DNA from 3 places in the Pseudoalteromonas sp. S3776 genome. Region 1 is predicted to be linked to each of the others. Evidence: predicted binding sites of a transcription regulator. Region 1 holds the regulator's gene; each other region holds the start of a gene.
The links. The regulator sigma-54, encoded in region 1, starts transcription at its own class of promoters, with help from an activator protein. The targets are predictions, from matches to a motif close to GTTGGCACGNNNNTNGNNT.
Positions count from the first base shown of each region.

Region 2: a site for sigma-54 is predicted at 7,098-7,116, ahead of CWC16_RS16140 (BON domain-containing protein). Genes of this name have one in related genera too.
Region 3: a site for sigma-54 is predicted at 2,222-2,240, ahead of CWC16_RS14235 (EF-hand domain-containing protein). Genes of this name have one in related genera too.

Region 1 is NZ_PNCU01000019.1:95,546-105,529, reverse strand. Features, by position in the region: gene CWC16_RS09815 (class 1 fructose-bisphosphatase) at 1-392, opposite strand, end outside; gene CWC16_RS09810 (zinc-dependent metalloprotease) at 548-2,977, shown strand; gene mgtE (magnesium transporter) at 3,024-4,382, opposite strand; gene CWC16_RS09800 (HPr family phosphocarrier protein) at 4,523-4,795, opposite strand; gene rapZ (RNase adapter RapZ) at 4,836-5,681, opposite strand; gene CWC16_RS09790 (PTS sugar transporter subunit IIA) at 5,701-6,153, opposite strand; gene hpf (ribosome hibernation promoting factor) at 6,158-6,445, opposite strand; gene CWC16_RS09780 (RNA polymerase factor sigma-54) at 6,473-7,972, opposite strand; gene lptB (LPS export ABC transporter ATP-binding protein) at 8,042-8,767, opposite strand; gene lptA (lipopolysaccharide transport periplasmic protein LptA) at 8,764-9,312, opposite strand; gene lptC (LPS export ABC transporter periplasmic protein LptC) at 9,302-9,856, opposite strand; gene kdsC (3-deoxy-manno-octulosonate-8-phosphatase KdsC) at 9,853-9,984, opposite strand, start outside.
Region 2 is NZ_PNCU01000042.1:93,028-103,011, forward strand. Features, by position in the region: gene fldB (flavodoxin FldB) at 1-73, shown strand, start outside; gene CWC16_RS16110 (DMT family transporter) at 108-1,055, opposite strand; gene CWC16_RS16115 (LysR substrate-binding domain-containing protein) at 1,247-2,161, shown strand; gene CWC16_RS16120 (DUF2147 domain-containing protein) at 2,164-2,610, opposite strand; gene CWC16_RS16125 (alpha-amylase) at 2,789-4,795, opposite strand; gene CWC16_RS16130 (tRNA1(Val) (adenine(37)-N6)-methyltransferase) at 4,950-5,648, opposite strand; gene srmB (ATP-dependent RNA helicase SrmB) at 5,725-6,954, shown strand; gene CWC16_RS16140 (BON domain-containing protein) at 7,177-7,497, shown strand; gene CWC16_RS16145 (mechanosensitive ion channel family protein) at 8,138-9,094, opposite strand; gene yaaA (peroxide stress protein YaaA) at 9,382-9,984, opposite strand, start outside.
Region 3 is NZ_PNCU01000038.1:2,038-12,021, forward strand. Features, by position in the region: gene CWC16_RS14215 (amidohydrolase) at 1-929, opposite strand, end outside; gene CWC16_RS14220 (EF-hand domain-containing protein) at 1,060-1,296, opposite strand; gene CWC16_RS14225 (EF-hand domain-containing protein) at 1,308-1,544, opposite strand; gene CWC16_RS14230 (hypothetical protein) at 1,702-1,929, opposite strand; gene CWC16_RS14235 (EF-hand domain-containing protein) at 1,954-2,187, opposite strand; gene CWC16_RS14240 (sensor histidine kinase) at 2,489-3,940, shown strand; gene CWC16_RS14245 (hypothetical protein) at 3,945-4,466, shown strand; gene CWC16_RS14250 (sigma 54-interacting transcriptional regulator) at 4,469-5,818, shown strand; gene CWC16_RS14255 (DUF1543 domain-containing protein) at 5,839-6,339, shown strand; gene CWC16_RS14260 (hypothetical protein) at 6,348-6,575, opposite strand; gene CWC16_RS14265 (multifunctional CCA addition/repair protein) at 6,701-7,951, shown strand; gene CWC16_RS19895 (hypothetical protein) at 7,960-8,124, opposite strand; gene pdsS (proteobacterial dedicated sortase system histidine kinase) at 8,266-9,984, opposite strand, start outside.

The DNA.
Region 1 (9,984 bases):
TCTGAGCCTTCAGGCGCTTCCATAATCGAAAATATAGTACCAACCAGTGAATTTATGTCGGTGTTTGATGAGCCGTCAAGGGGGTCAAACGCCACAATGTATTTAGCGTCTTGGTTACCTGCAACTGTGTAGTCTTCTTCTTCTGAGGCGATGGCTTTAACTGCCCCAGACTCCAGTAAAATATCTTTTAAAAGCTGATTAGAGAGTACATCGAGCTTTTTTTGTGTTTCACCTTGAATGTTTTCATCAAGCGTTGACCCTAATACGCCAGAAAGCGCACCTTGGCCAACACGAAACGATATTTCTTTACATGCTGCTAAAATGGTTCTAATTAACGATAAAAGTTCTCTAGGGCAACCGTCTTCTAGTAATACGGGTGGGAGTCTACGCATTCTATTTTCCTGATAACGTGTACTAGCTAATCTAAATGTGAGAGAGATTAACTTAGTGCGCTGAATTTCGTCTTAAATACCTGTATTGTTTAAATAGCACTGTAATAATGGTGCTACCTAATCGTACTTAAAACGCCAATAACAAAGATAAGATTATGAAAAAAATACCACTAATAAGTTACATACTCTTTACTGTGCTGTGCTCTATCATAACCCAAGCGCACGCAGCAATTAAGTCTATAGATGAATTTACTGCGCAAATGAATCACTTTCCAGGGTACTTTTCGTTTTATTACGATACGCAAAACGGCAAAGTGTTCTTAAAAGTAGATAAATTAGAACAGCAATTTTTACTTCAGCAGAGCTTACCTTATGGAGTTGGCTCAAACGATATTGGTCTAGATAGAGGCCAACTTGGTAATACGCACCTTGTGCAGTTTGAGCGTTTTGGCAATAAAATAATGCTGCGCGCTGTAAATACTTACTATCGTGCTAATACCAATAATAAAGCCGAGCAACAAAGTATTAAAGAGGCCTTTGCATCTAGTATCTTAGCGGGCTTTAAAGTTGTTGCACAAGATAAAACCAGCGCATTGATTGACTATACACCTTATTTATTGAGTGATGTGCACGGGGTTAGTCGAAAATTAGCTGCACGTAAACAGGGTAATTTTAGCCTTGATGAATCACGCAGTGCTGTGTACATGAGTCGCTCGAAGGCGTTTGTAAAAAACACCGAGCTTGAAGCTGTATTAACGTTTAAAGGCACTAAGCCGGGTAAATTTGTTCGCCAAGTGAGTGCCGACCCGTTCGCACTTACAGTGCATATGCATCACTCCCTTATTAAATTACCCGATGATAATTACACGCCGCGCAAATTTGACCCGCAATCAGGGTATTGGAGTATTGAGCATAAAGACTATGCCGCTGCGCTTGATGAGTCCATGTTTGTGCGTTACATACCGCGTCACCGTTTAGCTAAAAAAGATCCAACTTTACCGATAAGTGAGCCCGTAGAGCCTATTATTTACTACCTAGACCCAGGCGTTCCTGAGCCAGTTAAAAGTGCCTTAATAGAAGGCGGTAAATGGTGGAATGATGCATTTAGTGCTGCTGGTTACAAAAACGCATTTGTAATAAAAGTACTGCCGAGTAATGCAGACCCTATGGATATTCGTTATAACGTAATTCAGTGGGTGCACCGTGCTACACGTGGCTGGTCATACGGAAGCTCTGTAATAGACCCTCGCACAGGTGAAATATTAAAAGGCCATGTTACGCTTGGTTCACTGCGTGTGCGCCAAGATATATTAATAGCCGAAGCACTTGCTGCTCCCTATTTAAAAGGGGACGAGGTAGCTAAAAACCTACAAGCAATGGCGCTTGATAGGATCCGTCAGTTAAGTGCCCACGAAATTGGTCATACACTGGGCATTGCGCATAATTTTGCGGCTTCGGTGGGTGATAGAGCCTCGGTTATGGATTACCCACACCCACTTCTTAGCTTTAACGAGCAAGGTGAACTTGACGTAACTCGAGGCTATGCAAGTGGTATGGGTGTATGGGATACCCAAGTTATTAAATATGGTTACAGCGACTTTACTAATCAGGACGAAAACGCTGAGCTTGCTGCAATAATAAAAGAGAACAAAGCCAAGGGGCTTGAGTTTATATCTGACAATGACGCACGCGCTAAGGGCGGTGCACACCCTACAGCACACTTATGGGATAACGGTACTAACCCAGCGCAAGAGCTACTTAGAGTGCTTGATGTGCGTAAAAAAGCGCTTTCGCAATTTGGCATTAACAACATTAAAACGGGCGATGCTCTTTCGCAGTTAGAAGAAAAACTTGTGCCGCTCTATTTATTTCATCGCTATCAAGTAGAGGCTGCAGTTAAACTTATAGCGGGGGTTAATTACGAGTACGAAACACGCGACAATTCACCTGTTAAGGGCGCACAAGTGGTTGCAAAAACTCAGCAGCAAGAAGCGGTAAATGCTATTTTATCCACATTAAAACCCGCTAATTTAATTTTGCCCGAGTCGGTGCTAGCGCTTATTCCGCCAAAGGCCTATGGGGAGTCTAAATCGCGCGAAAGCATAACTGGACGCACAGGTTTAACACTTGATGCAATGGCTTTACCAGAAGTCGCTGCACAGCATAGTTTATCTTTATTATTAAACCCACAGCGTTTAAATCGTTTAGCTCAACAACAAGTGCGTAATTACAATTTCTATAGCTTAGATGAGTTGCTTGAGCAGCTTTACAGTCACGTGTTTAAAGTGTCATCACCTAATACGATGAAAGGTAAAGTCACTCAACGTGTACAGTTTTTAACTGCAAAAAATATAGCCGATTTAGTGGCAAGCGATAAAGTAAGCCCAGAGGTGCAAGCGCAGTTACGTTACTACTTAGTTAAGTTGAGTGATGAGTACAATCAAAACTCAATGCTGAGTAACACCAGTGTCGGCGAAAGCGCGTTTAAGCAGTATTTAGCAGAGCAAATTAAACAGTTTATAAAAGCTGGTAAGTGGCCTGAAAACTTTACTAATTTACCAATGCCACCAGGCTCACCAATTTAATTTTACGTTTTAACTAATAGTGGCTACTTAACCTAGGGTTAGGTTGCTAAATAAGTAGCCACGTTGCTGTGCCTAAAAAGGCAAAAATACCAACAATATCAGTCACAGTTGTTAGTACAACACTGCCGGCAAGTGCAGGGTCTATATTCATTTTTTTCAATAAAATAGGAATACATGCGCCAGCAACGCCCGCTACTACAAGATTCATAAACATAGCAAATGCGAGCACGCCGCCAAGCATAAAATCCCACTGCCAAAGTGCAATTACACCAGCGATAAGTAATGACCAAATAATCCCGTTTAATGCGCCTATGGCCAATTCTTTAGCCATTAAAAAACGTTGGTTAGTTTGGTTAATATGCCCCACAGCTATACCGCGAATAACCAGTGTTAAAGACTGACTACCTGCTACACCACCCATTGAGGGCACTATGCCATTGAGTACAGCTAAAATAGGGAGAATGTCTAAGGTACTTTCAAAAAAGCTGGCCACAAAGGCGGCAGCTAAGGCGGTAAGTAAGTTAACGCCAAGCCATACTGAGCGTTTTTTTGAACTTTTTAAAACAGGTGCAAAGGTATCTTCTTCATCATCAAGACCCGCTAAGCTTAATAAGCTATGCTCAGCATCTTCACGTATAACATCAACAATATCATCAATGGTGACACGCCCAAGCAAGTGTGCGTTATCATCGACTACCGGTGCCGATATCCAGTTGTGGCGTTCAAATAATTGAGCGACTTCACTTTCATCCATCGAAATTGGGATAGACTCACAGTCTTCATCCATTAAATCTTGAACAATTTTTTCAGGCGGATTAGTTAAAAGCGTACTAAGAGACAATGCACCTAAAAAGCAGTTGTGCTTATCAACAACGTATAAATCATCGGTGCCTTCTGGTAGCTCGCCTCGCAGCCTGATATAGCGCAGTACAACATCAAGTGTAACATCTGGGCGAATGGTCACCGTATCGGTGTTCATTAGCGCGCCTGCAGAGCGTTCTTGGTATGATAAAGCCTGTGTCGCCCGTTCACGGTCTTGCGTGTCCATCGCGCTAACCACATCTTTATACACGGTGTCAGGTAGGCTACGTAGTACTTCACCTAAATCATCGTGGCCCATATCCTCAGTGGCGGCGGCAATATGTTCAGGTTCCATTTGTGCAATGATGCCTAAACGTACATCTTCAGAGAGCTCTTCTAGCACGTCCCCTTGTACATCTGGGTCAACCAGCTGCCAAAGCATGCGTCTAATTTTATGCGGAGAGGATTCAAGTAAAAGGGCAGTATCACACGGAGCCGTTTTTGCTAGCATGCGTCTTACTTGAACAAATTGCCCACTATTAAGTGATTTAGTCACCTGTTTTAGTTGTTGCAGTGGGTAGTCTTGTTCAAACGCTTCTGGCATTGGCATCCTAATTTTTTATATACGAGGGGAGGCGATTAACCGCATTGCGATTAATCTAATTAAACACTATTCATTTACCAAGCCACACACAAATTAGGGTATAAAGCGAAAATGTATGAGTAAGCTTGGTAATTAAACGTTTATTCTTGTTCGTTAAATCGCTGTGCGATTAATTGTCCGACCGCATGCAAAGCCTTTTCTGAGTCTGGGCCTTCACATACAACTTTAACTTCTTTGCCTTTACTACTTTCGAGTAGCATTAAGGCTAATACGCTATCACCAGCGGCTTCTTTATCATCTTGATGTAAGGTAATTTTAGCATCAAACTGCACAGCTAATTGCGCAAGGACCGTTGCCGCTCTGGCGTGTAAGCCTAATTTATTTTTTATTAAAAACGTGTCTTCACAACGCATAAATTACTATACCTAAACTGAACAGGTTATTATTTTAAGGTTACTTTTCTTGCTCACGGTGCCTAATTTTTACATTTGGATGTGTCATTGCAAAGCTCTCACCTATAGTTTGGGCTAAATAAACCGAGCGGTGTTGCCCACCCGTACAACCTATTGCAATAGTCAGGTAGCTGCGGTTATTGCGCTCTAAGTGTGGTAACCAAGTTTGTACAAATGTTTGAATTTGCCAAGTAAATTTTTGCACTATGCTGTGGTTTGCCAAAAAGTCTTTTACAGGTTGATCAAGACCTGTAAGCGGTTTAAGTTCAGGCTCCCAATGCGGATTTGGCAAAAAGCGAGCATCAAATACATAATCAGCTTCTTTAGGTATGCCGTGTTTAAAACCAAACGATTCAAACGTTACAATTAGTTGTTTATCTTTTTTTCCGAGTATTTTTTCGCGAATTGACTCAGCCAACTGGTGAACACTTAAATCAGTCGTATCAAGCATAAAGTCTGCGCGGGTTACAAGTACATCAAGCAGTTCTTTTTCTTTTTTTATTGCTAAGTCGAGCGGCAATGAATCGATTGATAAAGGGTGTAATCTGCGTGTTTCTGAAAAACGTTTTATGAGTGTTTGATCGTCACTGTCTAAATAAAACAGAGTGGGTTTAGCAAAGTCCGGTAGGTATTCAAGAATATCGTTAAACTCGTCTTGCTCTTTGGGGATATTACGAACATCGATACTAACAGCTATTTTGTCATAGTTATCTGAAACACTACGTACTAAAGAGGGCAGCAGGTTGACCGGGATATTATCTACGCAATAATAACCTAAATCTTCAACCACGCGTAAAGCAACCGATTTACCTGAACCGGAACGGCCGCTTATGATTATTAACTCCATTTATAGCCCTTAGTATTTACTACGATTGATCAACAATTACTTGATACAGTTCTGCATCGGTTTTAGCGCTTCGCAGCTGTTTGCAAAATTCTTTATTGCTCAGTTTATCAGCTATGGTTGCTAGAGTCTTTAGGTGCTGCTGGTTATCGCCATCTGGTACGATGAGTGCAACAAAAATATCAACAGGACAGTTATCAATAGCATCAAAGTTTACAGGCTTGTCACTAACGAGTACTAACGCAAGCGGTTCTTCTACGCCACCCATTCTACCATGCGGAATTGCGATACCGCGGCCAATACCCGTACTACCTAGTTTTTCTCTGCTGGCTAGCGCATTAAGAATATCCTGTTGTGGTAAGTAAGGGAGCTTTTCATGAGCCAGCTCACTGATAAATTCTAAAATTCTTTTTTTACTACTAAAAAGGACCGCAGCTTTGCTGCAGTCCTGGCATACTAATGTACTTAATTTCATAATATTAGTGTCTAGCAAGCTTCTCTTTATGTTTTATGACTTGACGATCGAGCTTGTCAATCAACGAGTCTATAGCAGCATACATATCTTGGTGCTCTGTTGAGGCAAATAAATCTGCGCCGCTTACATGAATAGTCGCTTCTGCTTTTTGGTTGAGTTTTTCTACATCGAGAATGACATGCACATTGCTAATATGATCTGAGTGCCTTTCTAGCTTTGCAAATTTATTATTTACATAGTCTCTAAGTGAATCAGTTACTTCTACGTGACGACCAGTTAGGTTTAGTTGCATAAGCATTTCCTCTTTGTTTTTTACGTCTTATATCAAACTCTTTCTCTGATTTGACGGTGGAATAGCTAGCGATTCACGGTATTTTGCTATTGTGCGTCTAGCTACTTTAATTCCTTGCTCTGCCAATATATCCGCAATTTTACTATCACTCAATGGTTTGGCTGAGTTTTCCGCGGCAATTAGCTTTTTAATTAAGGCACGTATTGCGGTTGACGAACATTCGCCACCGTTTTCGGTGCTTACGTGGCTTGAGAAAAAATATTTAAGCTCAAAAATACCACGTGGCGTATGCATATATTTTTGCGTAGTAACACGCGAAATTGTTGATTCGTGCATTTCTACCATTTCAGCAACATCGTTTAAAACCATTGGTTTCATGGCTTCGGGGCCATGTTCAAAAAACGCTTGTTGTTGTTTTACAATACAGTTTGTTACTTTTAGCAGCGTGTCGTTTCTGCTTTCAAGACTTTTTATAAACCATTTAGCTTCTTGCAGATGAGAGCGAATAAACTGGCTATCACCACTTGATTTTACGGTACGTGACATGGCCGCATACTGACTATTTACGCGTATTTTTGGCATGCTATCTGGGTTTAGCTCTACCACCCAACGGCCCTTAATTTTTTTAACTGACACATCCGGTATGACATACTCAGACTCTTCCCTTACTATTGTATCTGCAGGTTTTGGGTTGAGGGTATGTATAAGAGTCATGACCTCTTTAAGCTCGTCTTCTTTAAGCTTAGTCTTTTTCATTAATGTACGATAGTCGCGTGCCGCTAATAGATCAATGTGATCGGTTAAGATCATTTTAGTTTGTTCTATAAAAGGGGTGTCTTTATCAAACTGGTTAAGCTGAATACACAAGCACTCCTGTAAGCTTCGCGCGGCTATACCTACAGGGTCGAATAATTGAATACGTTTTAAAACGGCTTCTATTTCATCCAGTTCAACTTCAACGTCGTCATCGTTTTCTTGGTTAAAGCTTTCTAAAATTTCTTCACAACTTAGCGTTAAAATACCCGAGTCATCTACAGCTTCTACAATGGCTATAGCAATGGCCTCGTCAGTTGGGCTAAAAGGAGTAAGCTGAAGTTGCCACATTAAGTACTCATGTAGCGTTTCAGTAGAGGCGCCCTGATAAATAGACTCATCTTCTGGCATTGGGCCTGAGGATGCCGCAGGGGCTGCACTCATGTACTCATCCCAAGTTACATCCATCGCCATATCATCGCTAACGGTGTCTTTATTTAAAGCTTCACCACTGTCTTGCTCGTATTCACTGGTTGTATCATCAGCCGATGCGCTTACGGTTACATCATCCGTATCTGCTTTTTGTTCATTTTTTCCAGCCGACTCTTCCGTGTAATCTTGCTCTTCTACTTCTAATAGCGGGTTGCTATCCAGTGCTTCTTGTATTTCTTGCTGGAGATCCAATGTACTGAGCTGCAGCAAGCGAATCGCTTGTTGCAATTGTGGAGTCATTGTAAGTTGCTGGCCCATGCGCAGCTGTAATGATTGCCTCATGTATCTCTAACAATCCTTTTATGTTGTTATAATTAATATTAGCAGATGCTTGTAGGTGTGGCTTAAATGTTACAGCCTAAATTGCTCGCCTAAATAAACATCGCGTACAGTTTTGTCATTTAATACGTGTTCTGGGGTGCCAGATGCAATTAGCTCCCCATGAGAAACAATGTAGGCTTTTTCACAAACATCAAGGGTTTCTCTTACATTGTGATCGGTAATTAATACGCCAATGCCACGATTTTTAAGATGTTCTATTATTTTCTTTATATCTAACACTGAAATCGGATCAACACCAGCAAAAGGCTCATCCAACAAAATAAATTTAGGGTTCGCTGCGAGTGCTCTGGCTATCTCTACACGGCGGCGTTCGCCACCAGAAAGTGCCATACCTTGGCTATCGCGTATATGTTGAATGCTAAATTCATCAAGTAAGTTGTTAAGCGTTTCTTCTCGCGCGGCTTTATTTAGCTCTTTGCGCGTTTCTAAAATAGCCATTAAATTTTGATAAACTGTTAGCTTTCTAAATATAGATGACTCTTGCGGCAAATAGCCAATGCCTAAGCGAGCACGACTGTGCATAGGTAATAACGTTATATCGTTATCATCAATAGATATTTTACCTTTGTCGCTAGGTACTAACCCTACAATCATGTAAAAGGTGGTGGTTTTACCTGCGCCATTAGGGCCTAATAAGCCCACTATGCTGCCGGCTTCTACCTCAAGGCCTACATTTTTTACAACTTGGCGGCCTTTATAGCTTTTTGCTAATAGTTCTGCTTTTAAGGTGCTCATGGTTGACCTTCGTTACCTGTTTTTTCTTTAATATTTGCTTCAACAGGCACTAAAATTGTGTGGACACGATCCGTTGAGTTTTCGTCTTTTTCTGCGCTAATAAGTTGCTGCTGCATATCGTAGGTAATACTTTTAGCATTAATTTTTTGACCGGCTTGCGCGACTTCGGCATCCCCAACAAGTGTTAAAAAGCGCTTTGCTACGTCGTAACGTACTTCGTTTGCACTGGCACTCATTACGGTACCATCGTCTTGTTTTTCTTCGAAGTAGGCAGGGCTGCCAGTGGCAATAAGCAGTTGTTTGTTATCCCCTAGGTCTTCACGTTTATGTACTTCGAGTCGGTCGGCTGTAATTTTGCGGTTCCCATGCACAATTTCGACGTTTTTTTCAAAAATACCTACGTTTTCTTTAAGTTGACCTTCTTGACGGTCTGCACTAATAGAAATTTGGTTTGCTGGCGGTTGAGCAGCAGGCTCAGCAGCAGAAGCGCTAAATGCAAGCATCAGCGATGGGATAATAAGTATTTTAGAGAGTTTATTGGTCATAATATATTGTTCGCGTGTGGTTAATTAGTTTTATTACTTCGGTTTTCAAATCGGCTTCAAGGCCTTTACCGATAATCTTTAAATTTGGCCCAGTGACAACCACTGGCTGCTCAGAGCGCATCGTTAGCGCTTTAATGTCGACTTCGATGTTGTCAGCATTGATGTTATCTATCATGGCGTTATCAACTAAATTTTTGGCAACCACGTTGCCTTCTAAAATAAGTTGTTTATCTTCGTAAAGCGTTGCTTCGTCAGCGTTTATTCGCCAAGTTTGTGTTTCGTTATATAAAGTAAAAATAGGTTTTTCAAAAAATGTAAAACCAAGTTGTTGGTACAGCTCCATTTTAGCTGCTGTAACTTTATGGCTAATTTTACCTTGCTCGTCATAGGCTGTTTGCTTAAGCTCTATAGCAGTGTAATCAGGCTTTGCAATGACTTCTGGTTCTTGCTCTGGCGCTACATTGCTTTGCGTAAAATAAGGGTACCAAAGCCAAACCATACAGCCGATGAATAACGCACTGAGTATAACGCGTGCTGCATTCATGAGCTGGTACCTTGTGTCGTAAGTGCTATACCGTTTTCAAGCATGAGTAAATCTGTGAGCTCTCTCACTGCACCAAAGCCACCAGGCATTTGTGTAGTATAATGCGATAAGCGTTTAATTAGCGGGTG
Region 2 (9,984 bases), on a different contig from region 1:
ATACGAGCTAAGCGATGAGCGCATAGCCAGCTGGGTTGAACAAATAATGACAGAGTATAGCGAAACGCTATAACGAGTTTGGCCTAAACCATGTTTAGGCCAATACATTACAAATAACTAAGTTTTTTAGCGCACTTTTTTTCACGTATTTTTGCTTGCCTTTGCAATAGCCAATTAGGCGCAAAGGTATTAATAATACATGCCAGTACAATAAGCGCTGAGCCTATTACTTGCGATAAACTTAATGTTGTATCGTAAAAAATTAGCTGAAATAACAACGCAAATAATAAGTTAGAATAAATAAGCGGTGCTAGCTGCGAGTTAGAACTGGCTAATCGGTACGCCTTTCCTCTAAAAAACTGCGTTGCAGCGGTCGAAAACCCAATTAATGCCACCATCAGTAATAAACTGTAATTGCTTATATCGATTGCAAAACCTTGGTAAAAGCGCTCACCTTCGCTGGTAAACATTAATACTGGCACCATAAAAATGGCAGCCAGTGTAAAACTCCAACCGTTAATAACCATCATCGGAAGGTTAATTTTACTTGCTCGAAACAAGGTAATTTGCGAGCAGGCATTAAAAATCCCCGCCCCTAAGCCAATTAATAAGCTCCAGCGCCATTGTATGCCGTCGCTATGAATATTTTGAATAATCACACCCGCAAACATCAGCGCCATTGTAGGTAGCAATAACCAATTTAATTTAGTTTTAAAAAGCACCCGCTCTATTAGCGGTATAAATAACGGCCCAGTGCTAAATAAAATAACAGCCTCCACCAGCGTTAAAGTATTTAGCGCCACTAAAAAGCAGTTTTGGCACAGCACTATAAAAATTGCGCGAATAGCAAAGGTTCGCCATGCTGATTTATTAGGTAGCTGCCATTTAATACCTGCCGCCAATGCCAGCATAATAATCGCGGGTAAAAACACCCGTAAAAAAACCACTTCGCTGGTGCTAAAGTAATCGGTAAGTAACTTGGCTATAAAGCTATTTAACGCCAAGGTAAATGTAGAATGCAACATAAACACACTAGCACGAGAATTTAACGTCACCGCAGTTATCCCTTGAATAAAAAATGAATGTAAAAAGCAAAATTAAAGGCTTAATTTTTTTAATCTATTTATTATTTTCAAAAAATTGGCATTGGCTTTTATGGCGCTAATTTTACGTGTACTTTATAAATTTAAAAGCGAATAATATTAAACCAACCTGTAAGTAAAACTTAACTGTTAATAAACAACCTATGATCAAATCAGCGCCGTTAAAATCTCTCTACACGTTTATAGCTGTTGCCGAAACTGGCAGTATGGTGCTCGCGGCTGAGCAGCTAAGTATTAGTCACTCAGCGGTAAGTCAGTCTATTAAAGCGTTAGAGTTACAACTTAATACACCGCTTTTTAATCGCATTGGTCGCCGCGTTGAGCTCAACCCTGTGGGTGAGCGCTATTACAAACGCATAGCCCCAGCCATGGCTGAAATTTTAGCAGCCAGCCAAGAGGCAAGTAACACAGCGAATGAGCCAACTTATTTAACACTCAATATGGTTAACTCACTAGCTCTGCACTGGTGGATCCCTAGGGTGGCTGATTTTCAGCGCATTTCGCCAAACAGTGACATTCGTATTTCTAACTTGGTGGGTGAATTTGATTTAGAGCGCGAAGGGATTGATGCAGCGATTATTCATGGCCAGCCCGATAAATGGCAAAAATATCACTGTGAAAAACTAGCCGACGATCAGTTAATTTTAGTCTGTAACCCACAACTTTTAGTTGGCTTAAATAAAGATGAGTTAACCGCGCAAAATTTGCTGCAACGCTTTAAAGCAATCTACGTTACCAACCCACGTAGGCAAAACGATTGGCAAACATGGTGCGAGGCCAATAATTTAGCGCAGCCTAAGCAGCATAATAACTTAACCTTTAATATTTCAGTGCAAGCAACGCAAGCCGCGATGCGCCAGCTTGGCATTTTGGTCACCCACAAACAATTTGTACGCGACGATATAAAGCACGGCATGCTCACGCAAATTGGCCAAAGCATTGTAAATCCGCATCAGCAGTTTTATTTTGCAACGAGCCACGCCATGCTTAATCACCCACAGGTAAACGCATTACGAGCATGGCTTAAACGCGAGTTTTTAAAAACAGCAAACGAGTAGTGCTACTCCACACGTTGCCAATATTGGTTACGGTAAAAAAAGCCTATATAGCCACGTACTTCCAATGTTTTACCGTCGTCTTGTGGCGTTAGTTGCACGGTATAAGTTTTACCTTTTGTAGGGTCAAGTATTTCACCATCGCCCCACACGCCATCATCTTCTGGTTTTACATCAGTGATTATCGTCATTCCTAAAATAGGCTGATTTTTTAATGCCCCATCACACTCTTTACAAATACCGGTTTGTTTAGCTGGGTCTAAAATAGTCTCAACTTTACCACTGAGCACCTTATCATTTTGAGTAATGCGTACGTACGATTTAGCCTCGTTGGTGTCTTCATCTATGGTTTTCCAAAGCCCAACAGGAGTCATGTTTGCAAGCGCACCTTGGCTTATAAATAAAGCCGCAGCGAGTGTTGTTAGTAACGGTAATTTGTTTAACTTTTTCATTGTGTTGCCTAAATTTAAAATGGCGAATAAAACGATAATACCAGCTGATTTATAAACGCACTATTAAATTAAACTGCTATTTAGATACATATAAAAGTAAAAAACCAAGTGCGCGTTAACCCACTTGGTTTTTAAATTGGCTGATAGTTTTTTAATGTACGCGTTTTAAAGTACGTATTTAAAAGTCACGTACCTCTACACTTGAGCTGTTAAATTCAAACATATTAATTTTGCCACACTGTGCCATATGGTTAGTACTTGTATAGGGGGTATTTGCTTGGCTTATATCACCCTCCCACTCTTGGCCATTTTTTATAAATGCTTTTAGCTCAAACCAGCCGTTAACCGCTTTACTGCAATCCATATTAACATCAAGCATCCAATAGTGTTCGCCCCATATATTAAGGGGTGTAACACCAAAGCCATCTACTGTTACCGATTTTTGGGCGCCATATTCACTTGGCCAAACATTTGTAGTCCAATCCATGGCAGTACCTTGCGCTTCACTGTTTTGGCCTTGTTCAATTCCATACCAATCTAGGTAGTTATCGTTTGCTTTCCAAGGTGTTGTGGTGTTGTTTTTTAGATTGTTATGGCGAATTGGCATAGCACATTCAACATTTGTTGTTTGGCAGTTTCTAGCAAGGTTTGTATTTGCATAGTTGTGGTCTATACCACCGCGTACAAACATGTCTTGTCCGCTTTGTGTTTGAGCATTAATAAAAACAACGGTTCTTTGCCAGTCGCTATTATTAGGCGCTGTCCCTTGGGTTAATTTAGCATTTTTATGAATTGCTATTGCATCCCATGGCGCTACATTTAAATTTATGGTGCCGTTGCTATTAACTGTTATTACTTCACCGCTACAGCTAGTAGCATTACCCAAAAGCTCGCCTTTTAACACATTGCAGTACTGTCCAGGCGCCATATCTGTTTGAATTGTTGCATTAAGCGTTGAGTCTTCTTTATTAATTGCCATATGACCAGAGCTACCACGTCCAAATGCAATCTGGTTATGGGTGTTATCCCACCAATTTGTTACTGCCCAATTGTCGGCTGTGTTATTTCTAAAATCGACACCACCCGCAATATAAGACCAACGATGCTCACACTTCCAGTTACTTGCAAAACATTCTAAATTACCATTATTGTGCACCGGTACACTTGGCCCACCCGCATCTGTATCGCCGTGAAAATCATAACTCGACATTACTTTTGGATACCCATACGGATATGCCAACATAAATACGTTGGCTAGGTCGTATAAACGGCCATCTTCAAAGGTAATTACATTACCTGCACCACCATGGCCGCGCTGATTGTCGTGGTTATCTACAAATACCACAGCTGATGAACTTGGCATAAAGCCCCAGCCTTCACCAAAATTACTTAACCATGCAAGCGAGCCATTTCTGAAGGTATTACCAAGTTGCGTACTGTATTTAAACTCGGTAACTAGTCCTGTACTTAAATACTCTGAGGCAGCAACCGCTTCAGTACCTTGATCTATCACCTCATGAAACACCACAGGCGAGCCATTTATTTTTGCCATTAAACTTTGAATATCACTTGCAGCAACATGCTTAGCAGCATCAAACCTAAAACCTTTAACACCCATAGCTTGAAGGTCATTAATATATGCCGCTAATGTATTTTGCACATGATTTGAAGAAGTGTTTAAATCAGCCAGCCCTACTAGCTCACAGTTTTGCACGCGATAACGGTTATTACCGTAATCTTCTGGGTTAATAGAGCAACTTTCGTGAAAATCTTGTGGGCTATAAATAGGGTATTGTTTATTACCAAAAGTGTTACCAGCAGTGCCCGTACCACTGCCGGCTGCCATATGGTTTATTAATGTATCAACATATATATCGACGCCTGCGGCGTTACAGCGATTAACCATATCTATAAATTGCGAACGGTTACCGCCTCGGCTTTGTAGTTGGTAGCTCACCGGTTGATAGCGAGTCCACCATTGGCTACCTGTAATATGCTCGTTAGGCGGAGACACCTGTACAGCAGCGTACCCTTTTGGTCCTAAAAACTGCTCACATTCTTGGGCTACATCTTGCCAATTCCATTCAAATAAATGCACAAATGTTGTAGGCGCAGCCGATACTAAACTTGGTAAGGTTAAACCTAAGCTAAGACCTGCAGTGGTGATCATTTTATTCAGTTTCATAGTGTGTGTTTCCAGTGTTGGGCGAGTTAAACAACAGACTCGACGTTATTTACAAGTGATTAACACTAGTTTGAGAGTTGCTCAAATAAAAACTGAATACGTATGCATAATGGGTAAACTATCCTTTATTACTAGATAATTACCTGCCTTAAAATTACATCTTCAAGTAAAACGCTTTACATAACGCAATATAATCATCGCTGTAGCAATTGGTTTCATTTTTTATGCATAGGGAAGTAAGCTCAGGCGAAGTGTTTATTAAGCTAAAGCGCATTAAGCTGCGGCTAAATGCTTTACTTGGTGTGGTTTTTACTTGGCAATGCGCGTTTAAATAAAGCCCACTTTGTTTTGCTAATTCAATAAATAGGCTCGCTTCTGTGGTGGGTAAAATTACGTTAAAGCACGAATGTTTATGACTTAAACGCATATAGGCATTTATTAGCTCGTCAAAACTTAAACCATCGGTATGGCGTGCGGTGTTACGGGCATCGCTTAGCCCTTTTAAGCTGTAGTTAAAATAAGGGGGGTTAGAAATCACCACATCAAATGGCGCCGCTTGTTTAAACGCTTGTATAGTGGTGTGCTTTACTCTGATATTGGGCCACGGGCTAGAGGCTATATTTTGTTGTGCCTGATTGTAAGCTGCTTCATCAATTTCAACTGCGGTTATGCTAAGTGCCGGTTGGCGCTGTTTACACATAAGCGCCAGCATACCGGTGCCTGTGCCTATATCGAGTAATGTGTTGGCCCCTTTTAAATACGCCCATGCACCAAGTAAAATGCCATCGGTTGAGACCTTCATGGCGCACTTATCGTGCTCAACCTTAAATTGTTTAAACGTAAACCCTGACATTTTTTCACCTTTTCATTCACCAACTGGTGTATAGCGCGTATAATTGCAAGTAATTGTCCCTTATTTTAGACACTCTATGCAATTTTCTGAATTTGATCTTGATACTAAACTCCTCAACGCCATTGATAAAATGGGCTACGAGACACCAACCAGCATTCAACAACAAGCTATTCCTGAAGCGCTGCAAGGTCGCGATATTTTAGCATCAGCACCTACTGGCACAGGTAAAACGGCGGCATTTTTAATTCCGGCTATTCAATACTTAATGGATTTTCCGCGTCGCGACCCAGGTTTTGCACGTGTGTTAATAATGACCCCAACCCGTGAACTGGCTTATCAAATTCATGAGCAATGTGAACTGCTTGCTAAAGGCACTCACCTTAAAATTGGTGTAGTAACAGGCGGTATAAACTACGGTACCCACAAAGAAATTTTTGAAAACAATAACGATATTTTAATCGCCACACCTGGGCGTTTAATGGAATATCTTGAAACCGAAAATTTCCATGCCGAAAACGTAGAAATGCTTATTCTTGATGAAGCCGACCGCATGTTAGATATGGGCTTTAGAAAAGAAATGCTGCGCATATGTGACGAAGCTAAAAATCGTCGTCAGTGCTTTTTATTCTCTGCGACTTTAGAAGGCGATAGCGTTGAGTTATTTGCAGAGCGTACTTTAAACGACCCAGCTTTACTTGAAGCCGAATCGTCGCGTAAAGAAAAAGCAAAAATTCATCAATGGGTTCACCTTGCTGATGACTACCACCACAAGCTTGAGCTGTTGGTTAATACCCTAAACGGCCCAGATGTAAGTAAAGCCATTGTGTTTGTAAAAACCCGTGAGCGCCTAGAAACACTTATTGGTGAACTTACTAATAATGGTGTAAAGGCCGCATGGCTACGTGGCGAAATGCCACAAGATAAGCGCATGAAAGCGATGGAAAACTTTCACAGTGGTAAAACGCGCATTTTAATAGCAACCGATGTTGCGGCCCGCGGTATTGATGTTTCTGATATTAGCCACGTCATTAACTTTGACATGCCGCGCACGGCCGATGTTTATGTGCATCGTATTGGCCGTACTGGCCGTGCTGGTAAAAAAGGGATTGCTATCTCATTAGTTGAAGCACACGACATTGGTATTTTATACAAGGTTGAACGCTACACTGAGCAAAAGCTTAAGCGTCGTATAATTAAAGGGCTTGAGCCACAACACAAAGAAGCTAAGCCACCCGCTAAAAAGCGTAAAGACCCTGTTAAAATGAAGGCCAAGAAAAAAGCCAAAGCTAAAAACAAAAAGAAATAACCCCTAAATAAGCCGGCCATTGCCGGCTTATTTGTACCTGTTACAAATGTAACCCAAGCATGTAACTCATACTCAGTAAAATGTAATTATTGCCCACCTGAATTCTGCATTAATAAAATAACCTTATATTTCAATACATTAATTTTGGCATCGAAATTGTAACTGAGATAGTAACTCAGCTAAGAACAGCTGCACAATTAACCGTAATGTAAGGATAAAGTTATGAACCGCTTTAAGTTAACTATCGCTTTAGTATCATTTTGTTGTTTATTTTTATTAGCTTGCGCTACAAAAGTAAGTGCAGCAACTAACTTAGCCGTAGTAAGCAGTGTGGCTACTCAACCTAACTTACAACAAACAATCACCAACACGTTACGCACTAACCCAAATTTAGCACTAAACGATATTCGCGTGCAGGTTGAAGACGGTGAAGTTGACCTATACGGTGAAGCACAAACAGGTTTTCAGCGTGCACTTGCACAAAAGTTTTTAGAAAATATGGATGGCGTTAAAATTATTCGTAACAAAATTAGTGTTATTTAATATACCTTTTTCCTAACTTATTCCTCAGCGCTGCTTGTTACTCCAACACAAGCGGCGCTTTTTATGGTCTACATAATCTCAACGGCTGCAAACCTATTCATAAACCAGTTTAAATAGCTTAGTAAATGCCTTTTAGCTTGCTCCCTTCACACAAAAAAACACGGTGCCCTACTCATATAAACGTTCTTTAAGAAGCGACAAACCCTGTAGAGCTTTAACCAACGTCAGTAGTAATTTAATTAATCTATTTTAATATAGGGTAACCTCGCCGATGCAGTTGTTATAGTTGCAGCAGTTTTAACGCAGCTAGCACATGTGTGAGCTCTTAAACTAGTTAAGCATTATTATGGGCTGGTACTATTGCAGGTTGGGATTGTTGCAGGCTGGAAATATTAACAGCGTAGATGGTTAGCTTTACTTTGCTTAAACTAGCAGCAATGTGAAAGCGCTAGAGCCTGAAAGCACACCGGATAAAAAAGTGTGCATATACCGCGGGGTATTTAAAGAAGTAGCAAAACTTAAAATATTTTTGCTCACCAATTCCTTTTTTTAGTACAAAAAGCGCGCTTTTACTTTGTAAAAACGCGCTGATAGTCGGTAACTATTTCCCAATGCTTTTGCGTTGTGAGTTTTAAATTATTTACTCACCTTGGCTTGCATCAGTATTATTATCACCCTTTTTATTTGCTGATTGCTGGCTTATTTTATCGCTTATCATGGCATCGAGCTTTTCACCGCCTTTAATGCCAAAATCTAACGTACGTATTGGGAATGGAATACTAATATCAGCGTCATCAAGTGCTTGTTTAACGGCTACTACGCCCTTGTGGCGAACTGTCATAAAGTCTGGCTCACCTGGGTATTTAATCCAAAACCACACCAGTAAATTAATACTACTGTCGCCAAAACCTTCTGCGTATACAGCGGTTTCATCTTTACGTATTACAAAGTCAAATTCGTTAATTTTATCTACTATCACTTCTTTGGCTTTTTCAATGTCGTCGCCATATGAAATTCCCACCGGTACCTCTATGCGTCTAACGCCTAGCGTGGTGTAATTTTTTAGCACGTTTCTAAATAATACTTTGTTAGGTACCAGTATTAACTGCCCGTAAAAGCTCTCTATTAGCGTGTTACGCAGGTTTATAGAATGCACTGAGCCAAATACGTCGTCGGTTTCAATTACATCACCTGCTTTAAATGGTTTGCGTATTCCCATAGCAATACCGGCAATTAGGTTTTCGGTCATGTCTTGAAATGCAAAACCTATGGCTAAACCCACAATACCTGCACCCGCTAGTAACGATGTTACAGTGCCTTTTAGCCCCATAAAATCAAGTGCTATAAATAAACCTACGCATAATACAATCACTTTAAAAATAGAGGCCATTAAATCAGCTATTTGCTTAGAGTCGAGTGAGCGCCTTAATAGGTTTTTCATTAGCTGGCCGGCAAAGCGCGCTATTATTGAAAACAAAATAGCAATTACAACAGCTACAATAAAGTTTGGAATATGGCTAATTACAACATCAAACCAACCGCCAAGTTTTTCTTCTATAAGCTTTTCGGCTTCACCAACTGAAGGAATACTGATCATATTTTTACACCTATCTATTTTTTTATTTCATTAATAGTAGGTGAAGTTAGCAAGTTTAGCGCCAGCATAAAAAAAGCCATGCATTGCATGGCTTTTTAATACCAATCCGTATAATTAAGTGATCTATTTTGAGGATGGAAAAACGTATTGATAGCAAGGCAAAAAATTCGCTATTTAGTTGTTCTAAATGAGAATTTTTTAACGCAGATAGCGACACGTTTAGCCCCTTAAAATGATTAAGTGTTATCGCGGATTGGTATAACTCATTGTTTGCTGAGTATAAACGCTTAGTTTTGCTCGTCGCGCATAAAAACAGGCTCTAGATCTTTAGTGGTTGCTTCAGGGCTAAAGTAATAACCCGCCACACTAAACTCTTTTAATTGGCTAAGCTGCGTTACTTGGTTTTCTATGATGTAGCGGGCCATCATGCCGCGTGCTTTTTTAGCGTAAAAGCTGATTACTTTATATTGACCATTTTTGCAGTCTTTAAAATGCGGCGTAATTATTTGCGCATTAAGCGCTTTTTTATCTACTGCTTTAAAGTACTCGTTTGAAGCAAGGTTAACGAGGTATTGTGCGTCTTGCGCTTTTAACTCCTCGTTTAATTTCTTCGCAATAATGCTGCCCCAAAATTCATACAAATTTTTCCCGCGAGGGTTATCAAGCTTAGTGCCCATTTCTAGGCGGTAGGCTTGCATTAAATCAAGCGGCTTTAATAAGCCGTATAAACCTGAAAGTATACGTAAGTGACTTTGCGCATAATCAAGGTTAGCTGCAGTGAGTGTTGCGGCATCTAAACCACCGTACACATCGCCATTAAAGGCTAGCACCGCTTGTTTAGCATTGCTTTGCGTAAACGGTTGTGACCACTCGCTAAAGCGTGCAGCGTT
Region 3 (9,984 bases), on a different contig from region 1:
GAGCCTAATGCGCCATCGGCATACACTTTTACACTGCGAATAGACATAAACGACTCAGCGTCTTGGTAGCGCCCCGCTTTAAGCATGTACTCTAAATCGGGGCTGGCAGCACTGAGCATAGCGACAATTCTTAGTGGTAAATCACCTTGCTCGCTGCGCGCTTTATAAACTTCCCAGGTTGTTTTATCAATACCGGCATCGTGAGTAGAGGTAATACCTAAGCTAAGTAAATGGGCGCCTGCGGCATCTAACGAGTCGCTTATAGCTTGTTTTGAAGGGGCGCTCATATGCTGGGTAATTAACGATTCTGCTTTATCTATAAAAATACCGGTTGGATTACCAAATTCATCTTTAATTATTTCGCCGCCATCAGGCGCTTGAGTGGTTGCGGTAATACCGGCCAGCTCTAAGGCTTTGCTATTAACCCAAATTGCATGGCTGTCAACGCGCGAAAGCACCACTGGGCGGTCATTAACGACCTTATCTAAGTCTTTAGCGGTAGGAAAGCGCGTGTTGCTCCACAGCTCTTGGTTCCAGCCTCGGCCTAATAGCCAACCTTGTTTATTTTTCGCAAATTGTTCTAACTTTGCGGTTATTTCCTCAACCGACTTAGCACCACGCACATCAAGTTGCGATAGATTGTCGCCAAGGCCGATCACATGGCCGTGGGCGTCAATTAGCCCTGGCAGCAACGTATTGCCTTTGGCATCAATGAGTGTGGCATCTGGAAAGGTGTTTTTAAGCGTATCATCGCCAGTTTTTACGACTTTGCCGTTTTTAATTACTAAAGTGGAAAATGTGTGTATACCGCCTTGATACAAAGGCGTATAGCCGTTAGCGTTATAAATAACCTGCGTTTGAGCGATGCTAGTGCAGCTTGCAAATAAACCAGCAAGCAATAGTGGGTTGAAAAGTTTTTTAAGTTGCATAAGTTAGTTATTTTTTATTGTTAGTAAAATAACACTAGCAAACTCACTTTTAGAATACCAATATGTTGAGGTAGATAGCTTAAAAGCGTAAGGGCTGTTAAAAACTTAGCGCTTACGCATATAAAAAGAGTTACTTACTGGCGTATAGGCCATATTCAGAAAGGGTAAGTCTGCCGTCTTTATCTTTATCATAACTTGAAAAACGCGACCATAGAGCGGGGTCAATGGCGGTTTCAGAGCGGGTTAAAAAGCCATCGTGGTTACGGTCAAACTTTTCAAATTTATCGGCAATTTCTGTACTTTGGGCAAGGGTTGCATCGCTAAAAAGGCCCAGCGCAACAAGCGCTAAATAGCTTACGGTCTTCATATTTATACTACTCAGTAAAGGTTATTGGTTAAATAGTCTTTAAACTCAAGAAGCGAGATTTGTTTGTCTTGGTTTTTATCCCAGCGGGTAAAGGTGCTGAGTAGCTGAGGCTGAGGCTCTAACTCGTCTTCAGTTAAAAAGCCGCTTTTATTGGCATCAAGGTGATCAAAACGCTGTTTAACATCTAATGCAACAGCATTAAAACTGATCATGGTAATAGCGATAACGCTAAAAAAAACACACTTCATGGTTTTCCTTCCAACATACAGTGTTTGTAGATTAATAAAAAAAGCACTTGCCATAATTTAACTTCCCAACAATAAATCCGTTTACACATTCCCTCAGGGATTATGGCAAATGCTTTTGAAACCTACTTTACTAGGTAAAAGCTTAAGTAAAACTTAATTATGGTTTAAAGTTTTGAAACTCTTCTTTAGAAATTTTCTTGTCTTCATTTTCATCCAAATCAGCAAATTGCCTCATTACTTCTTTATCTTGCTTTGCTTCTGCAAGTGATACTGCTCCATCCATATCTTTGTCTAAATGAGCAAAGCGAATGTTGACAGAAGAGGCTAAAGCCGTGGCGCTAATGGCTAAAAACATTAATGCAAATGCTGCGATAAGTTGTTTCATAATCATGTTCCTTATTAAATGAATTTACTGAATAAACTTTTTGAATTCACTTAATGACAACTGACCATCTTGGTTAGTGTCTATTTGTGAAAAGTTTTCGTGTAGTACGGCATCTTCACCCGCTTCTGATTCGCTAAGTGTGCCGTTACTGTCTTTATCTAGCTCATTAAATGTAGCTTGAACGTCCATAGCTATTGCATCTGTGCCCATAAACCCAAAAGCCAGCATGGGTAAAATTACTAAAAAGCGGTTGTTCATTTAATTTCCTTATTGATTAAAGTTGCACACACTATTACAAAAATAGTGCCAATTTAAATAAGTGTTTAAAATCAATGGCTTATGGTTTCTATGAAGCGCTTGTCGGAATTTTTTACTTAAATGTGTGTTATTTTTGCAACAGACGGTGCGTACTCTTTGTACTTAACATAGTTATCAATGGGTTAGCATGTTGCTAAATGGCAACAGGTGGATATATTGGGTTAAATATAGAAGTTGATTCAGCGAGAGTATAAGGTAAGTGACTAAAATAGGGCGCTTAAAATAATAAAAGGAAATGATAATGCCTGTAACGTTGGCTAAAAAGTATCGTGCAATGCTCAATTGGCGGCCTAACTTAATAGGTCAGTTTATTATTAGCATGCTGCTGTCGTTACTGCCACTTAGTTTAGTGGTGATTGTTTTTTTAAATGCGTTAAACAAACAGCTCGCTGTTACCCAGCTTATTGTCAGTAATAATTACCAAGTTACTAAGTCGTTCAATTTTTTAAAGCAAGAGTTAAATAGCCTAGAGCGAGCTACTCGCCAAAATTGGGTTTTAAAAAGCGAGTCGCTCGACACGCTAATAAACGAAAAATGGCAATCCTCCTTACAAACAATCGACACGCTCAGCCAAAAAAGTACCTCTGGGCAATACACTATGCAATGGCGCCGCTTAGCAGCAACCTTACGAAGTACTCATCAAGCGCTAATTGAAAACAACCAACAAGATGCAGCATTGTTTGTGCCTATTAGCGATTTGGTAGCTGAGCTTACAGTGTGGTTGCGTGATACAAATGCGGCGCAAATTCAAAATAATCAAAATGAGCTAAGCACTTTGCAAAGCTCGTTTATTAACTGGTTAGTGGCGCTTATTCCGCTTACTTTACTGGTGGGCGGGGGCTTTTTGTGGCGCATAAGCAAACGTTTAAAAGGGCTTACCTCGGTAATAGGTAAACTAGGGCAAGGCCACTGGCAGCAAAAAATAGCGGTGCAAGGTTCCAGTGAGCTGGTGGAGTTGGGCGAAAAACTACAATGGGTGCAAGAGCAGCTACATATGCTCGAGCAACAAAAAGATACCTTTTTACGTCATGTAACCCATGAGCTTAAAACGCCGTTGGCTTCAATGGTCGAGGGCACTGATTTACTTCGTGATGAAATAGTGGGGCCCATTACAAAAGAGCAGCAAGCTGTGCTTGAGCTTATTAGCCAATCTATGGTGCGCCTGCGCACTATGATTGACAGCTTACTTAGTTATAACGCTATCAGAACCAGTAAAGACAGTGTTAGCGAGGTCGAATTTGGTAATTTAATAAATAAAATAAACAGCCATTTTGAGCACCGTTTAACGGCTAAGCAGCAACGTCTAAATTGGCACAACAGCATAATAAAACAGCCCCTTGCATTACCCGCAGAGCTAATAGAAATGACCCTTATTCAGCTCATTTCTAATGCGTTAAAGTTTTCAAATACAGGGCAAAGCGTTGATGTAACCTTAGCGCTTGAGCAAAAGCGACTAACAATACAAGTGCGCGATGAAGGTTGTGGTATTAAAGAGCAAGAAAAAACCCAAATATTCAGCGCATTTTACCAAGGTAAGCATAATAAAGATGTTACGCTGCAAGGCAGTGGCCTAGGTTTAACCATAGTAAAAGAGTCGGTTGAGCAGTTACAAGGTCAGCTCAGTGTTGAGCATAACCAACCCAAAGGCTGCTTATTTACAATAAAAATACCTTTAATTAATCAAGGAGTTTAATAGCATGCGTACGCGTTTAATAGCTATTTTATGTGTGCTCAGTAGTGCGGTTATTTTAGCTGGGTGTGCAACAAATAACACACAAACAGCAGCTGTGTCACAGGAGGTTGCGCCTGCAAAAAATGCGGTGCCAAATCCTAAAAAGCGTCCTAAAAGTGACCCCGTTTACCCCAGCGCAGCACGTGTTATTGCATGGCATGCTAATCAATGTGGTGGTTTTAAAGTAAAACCAAGCCTGCACACTTATTTAGGTGAGAAAGAGCTAAAACGCTTTTTTAAATACATGTGTATTAACACTTCAAGCGCACCCAAAGAGGTAATGGCACGCTTGCAAAAACTCGATTTAGCCTACTTTTGGCCAGAGCCTATTAAACAATATTTATGGCTTCAAAAGCAGCATGTTACGCGGCAAATAAATGCGCTAAAAGAGCAGCAGGCGTTAAATGACAAAATGCAGCAAACGTTATCGTCTTTAGCCACCATAGAGCAACAGTTATTACTACGCGAAGACACGAAGGAGCAGTAATCATGACAACACACACACCACAAGGTGCAAAAGTATTACTAGTTGATGATGATGCAAGTTTACTTAAATTACTCGCACTAAGAATAGAGTCTAAAGGGTATGAAGTAACTACCTGTGAAAGCGGCATACTTGCATTGCAAGTTCTTAAAAGCCACGTGTTTGATGCAGTTATAACTGACCTGCGTATGGACGAAATGGACGGCATGGCCTTACATCGCCAATTACAAAGCCGCTACCCAGCGCTGCCAGTTATAATGATGACAGCGCATGGCTCTATACCCGATGCGGTGGAGGCGACAAAACAAGGTATTTTTGCGTTTATTACAAAACCGGTAGATAAAGACGAGCTTTTTGACAGCCTAGCCAAAGCCATTGAAATACATGGCGTAAACGCAGAAGAATCGCCCCAAAAAAGTAATATAGTCACGCGCAGTGGCGCTATGTTGCACCTCCTTGAACAAGTAAAGTTACTGGGGCCAACCCAAGTAAATGTGCTTATTTCTGGCGCCAGCGGCACAGGTAAGGAGCTGCTGGCTCAGGCGATTCATCAACACAGCCATGTAAGCGAAGGGCCTTTTGTGGCTATTAACTGTGGCGCAGTGCCTGGGGAGCTTTTAGAGTCAGAATTATTTGGCCATAAAAAAGGCGCATTTACAGGGGCGGTGAAAGATCACCAAGGTTTGTTTCAGCAAGCGCAAGGCGGCACCTTATTTTTAGATGAAATTGGCGATATGCCGCTTAACTTACAGGTTAAGTTACTGCGTGTACTACAAGAAAAAACCATACGCCCGGTGGGCTTTCAAGAAGAAATTCCTATTGATGTGCGTATTGTATCGGCCACGCATAAAAATTTACCCGATGCGATTAGCAATCAACAATTTAGGGAAGATTTATACTACCGACTAAATGTTGTTAATTTAAAATTGCCGCCGCTGTGTGAGCGCCGCGAAGATATAAGCTTGCTTGCCCAACACTTTAGCGCAAGTATTGCTAAACGTATGAACCAAAAAGAAAAGCGCTTTGCAAACGATGCCATGCATGCACTGGTACGTTACGACTGGCCTGGGAATATTCGCCAGTTACAAAATGTTGTAGAGCAAGTGGTCGCATTAAGCGCCAGCGAGGTAATTTCTGCGCACTTAGTGTTAAACGCACTTAATTCAAACGAAGCCAGTGCAGAGCCGCTTTCTTTAAACGATGCCAAAAAAGAGTTTGAGCGCGATTATGTAATAAACACCCTTAAAATGGCCGGTGGTAACGTAGCCGAAGGCGCAAAACTTGCCAAACGTAATCGTTCGGATTTTTATAAATTAATAAAAAAACACAATATTGATGTCGATAATTTAGTGTAATTTAAAAGTAAGGTAATTAAATGCAGTTATTTATGGTGTATTTAGGCGGGCGAATTCAAGGCTGCCACATAGAAATGCACGATATTCGCTTTGTTGTAGGTCAAAGCATTGAGCAAACCTACTCAAAACTAAAAAGCCAATGGGTGGGCGATAAAAACAATGTGCATATGGACAGCTACATGGCAGTTAACCATATCGACGGTTATAAAGTAGAAGTCGTTGATACTTACGTTGAGCAAAATAAGCAGTTGTATTTTGTTAATTTAGGCGCTTACAGAAGCGACTCTATGGCAGAGCAACACGACTTTGCCTTGTATGTTGCCGGTAGCCCAGCAGAGGCCAAGCAGCGCGCTAAAAGCGATTTGCTTGCAGGCCTTAGCCATATTCATAAAGATGATTTACATGATGTAGATGACTGCTTTGCTATAGATTTACTCGACAGCCAATTAAATATCAAGCTTACGCCAAGTGGGCATGCTCAGCCAATAAAGCCTGATTGGTTTGGGTATTATATTCTTTAACAGTAAAATTAAGAGTCTTGCTCGCTTTGCTCATTGGCTTCGCTTTTAGCTGCCATTTTAAATGCCACAATAACTAGGGTAAACATCGCAAAGGGCAGCGCTGCCAACATGTATTCAACCATGTTGCTATCTTGAAAGTTAGCCTGTAGTAAAAAGTGTCCCGCCACGCACATTACAATAACCACAAGTAATATAGGCAGTAGCATAAGTTCTTTTTTTGATGAATGATTTTTCATTGAGTATAAGGCTGCGGCTTTAAATAAAGCGCTATTGTAATGAGCTTACTTAAGCTTGGCAAACAATGGCTATTTTAATGGTATGATCGATATCAAATAACCACCCAGTGTGATTAGGATAAACAGTGAAACACAACCTTAAGCAAGTTTACCTTGTTGGTGGCGCGGTACGCGACCAGCTCCTTAATATAGCATCAAAAGATAACGATTATGTTGTTATAGGCGAAACACCCCAAACTATGGAGTCGCTTGGTTTTGTGCCTATAGGAAGTGATTTTCCGGTTTATTTACACCCAAAAACAAAAGAAGAATACGCCTTGGGCCGCACTGAGCGAAAAAGTGGTAAAGGCTATACCGGCTTTGTGGTAGACGCCAGTCCTCATGTTACGCTCGAGGAAGACCTTGCAAGGCGCGATTTAACTATAAACTCAATGGCGCTCGATGAAAACGGCACCGTTATTGACCCTTTTAATGGCCAAAGCGATTTACACAATAAAATATTGCGCCATACCACAGAGGCCTTTGTAGAAGACCCTGTAAGGGTATTACGCATAGCGCGTTTTTTGGCGCGTTACGGAAGTGAGTGGCGTATTCACCCAAGTACGTATGCACTAATGCGCGAGCTTAAAAACAAAGGTGAGCTTAATCATTTAGTGCCCGAACGCGTATGGCTTGAAACCGAAAAAGCACTGGGTGAAAAACACCCAGAACTGTATTTTCAAGCACTGCATGGTTTAGGTATTTTCCCTGAAATAGAGCAAATGGACGGTGTACCGCAACCTGCCAATCACCACCCCGAAGGCGATGTGCTTGTTCATACTATGTTGGTGCTTAGGCGCGCTGCCGATTTAAACTTTAATTTAGAAACACGGTTTGCGGCACTCACTCATGATTTTGGCAAGGCACTGAGCTATAAAAAACGCGGTAATTTACGCGGCCATGAGCGCGAAGGGGTAGCCGTAGTAGAAAAGTTTTGTGAGCGTTTAAAAGTGCCTAACCGCTTTCGCGATATTGGCGTACTCACCAGCGATAATCACACCTTATGCCATACGCTTGAGCAATTAAGGCCACAAACGATTCATAAATTAATTGTCACTAATTTTAATGCTTTAGTGCACCCTGAGCGGTTTATTTCGTTTACCCAGGCATGCCAGTGTGATGCGCAAGGGCGCGGAGAAGCGCTCGTAGATAAGCCCTATCCGCAAGGAGCTAAGCTGCGTGCAATTTTTAATGAATTACAAAAATTGGATAAAAAGCAGGTAGTGCAAACTGCACTAAAAAATGGCAAAAAAGGCCCAGAAATAGGCGAAGAGGTAAAGCTGGCAGAAATAAACTGCATCAAAGCGTTTTTACAACACGAGCAAGCAACGCAATAGGCAATACCCTAGCTGAGGTATTCAGACACGCCTTCGTTTTTAACTTGTTCTGGCTGTCGTAAGTTTTTATATGTAGAGGTGACAGGCTCTGAAGGTAAGCTAGGTGCTTGCTCTTGGGGCCTGTATAAATCAAAAATAAATTCGATCTCTTCACGCTCAAGTGGGTTGTTCATGATCTATTCTCCTTAATTAGCGCTCAGGGTATGGCTGTTCGACTGAATTAAAAGTGAATAGTTACATTTTAAGTTGTAGTAAATTGTAATCACTGTGCAAAAAATAAGGGCGACTCAGCAGGGCGCTACTTTATGCACAGCCTAGTTTTGTAAAGGCAGGGTTACTTTAAATACCACGCCATTACCGCACTCGTTATTTTGCGCAGTGACACTGCCTTTATGGTAATCACATACTAGCCTTACAATATAAAGCCCTAACCCTAAATGTGGTTGTTGCTGCATTTGCTGACTACGCACCGACACCATAGAATCAAAAATATGCTCAGTTAGCCCTTCAGGCAGTACGGGGCCTGTATTACTCACTGTTAATATTGCTTTATTTTCGCTCTGCTTAAGGCCTACATTAATAGCTGTATTGGCTTCACTAAATTCCAGCGCATTATTAATAAGCTTATCAAGTAGCTGAGCTATAAATTCGGGAGCTCCTTGCATAGGTAAAGGGTTTTGGCATACATCAAGCTCAAATAATTGTTCAGGGTAAGTAAGCTGATAGCCTTGCATGCAGCCATTAATGACTTTTTGTAAATCAAACGGCTCGCTCTCGTTGCTTTGAATACTTTGCTCAAGGCGTGTGGCTTCGCTCATGGTGGTTATTATTTTACCTAAGCGCTCAACCCCTTCACTGGCGCGCTCTAAGTATTTTTGGCTTAGCTCGTTTTGTGGCAGGCTTTGTAAGTTTTCAAGTGATGAGCGCACCACAGCCACTGGCGTGCGCAGTTCGTGCGATAACCGCGATGACATATTTTCTAAATAGTTAGTGTACCCACCTAATCGGCCAACAATATTGGCAAAGCTTCGTGAAAGGTCGCCAATTTCATCGTTTGAGTCGCTGTAATTAATACTGCCGGTAATGCGCCCTTGGGCGTCAATGGCTTGCTCTGCGGTATCACGCAGTCGTCTAATACGGCTCGAAATACGCGAGGCAAAAAAGAACAGCGTCACGGTGCCAATTAGCATCACCGCTAAAATAACGTTAAAGAGCTTTTCGAGCGATTTATTACGCAGTGTGCGTACACCGTTAGTGGTTTCCTCAGCGATGACTGCGCCAATGACTTTGTCGTCAATCCAAATAGGGTAAGCCGCCGATAAAATAACGGCTTTCCTGTCGGGGGTTAACCGCCAAGACGACGCTGGTTGCCCTTTGAGAGCTTTAGCTAAATGCGTACCTTGCATTGAAGCGACATCGTGTAGGGTATCTAAAAACTCGTTTTCGGGGCGAGTTAAAATTTTATAATAAAGTGGGTGTAAATACGTTTGCTCAAAGCGCTGCCAAGCATTTTTAGGCGGCTGGTTTTTGAGCCCGTCGGCCCATACGCCATCGGCATTTTGAATTGTGCCCGACTGCGCTAATACGCGATGATGGTTATCAACCACCCAAATACGGCTGCCGCTGTGGCCCATACCTTTTAAAATTCGATTAATTTCGGGTGAGGGCACCAATACCGAGCCTAAATCGCTGGGGTTATTTAAATTAGAAGTCGACATTGTTTTAGAATCAAACGGCGCTTTTTTTGTGTCGATATCGACCACGGCAAAGCCTAGCTTGTTACCCAGCATATTAATGGGGAAGCGCAGCTCTACGTTATATCCCGATTCAGTGCGCATAAAATAGCCCTGAATTTTTGTAAACGGTGTTTTGGTAGTCGCATTAAATGCATTTACCCAGCCATCTTGGCGTGGGGCAATAATGTACGTATTAAAATCGCCGCTTGGGTTTTTTAGGCCAATTATTAAATGGTCGTTATTCGTAATGCTTAAACTATTTTTAGCACGGTATACAAGATGATCGTCAGTTACTTT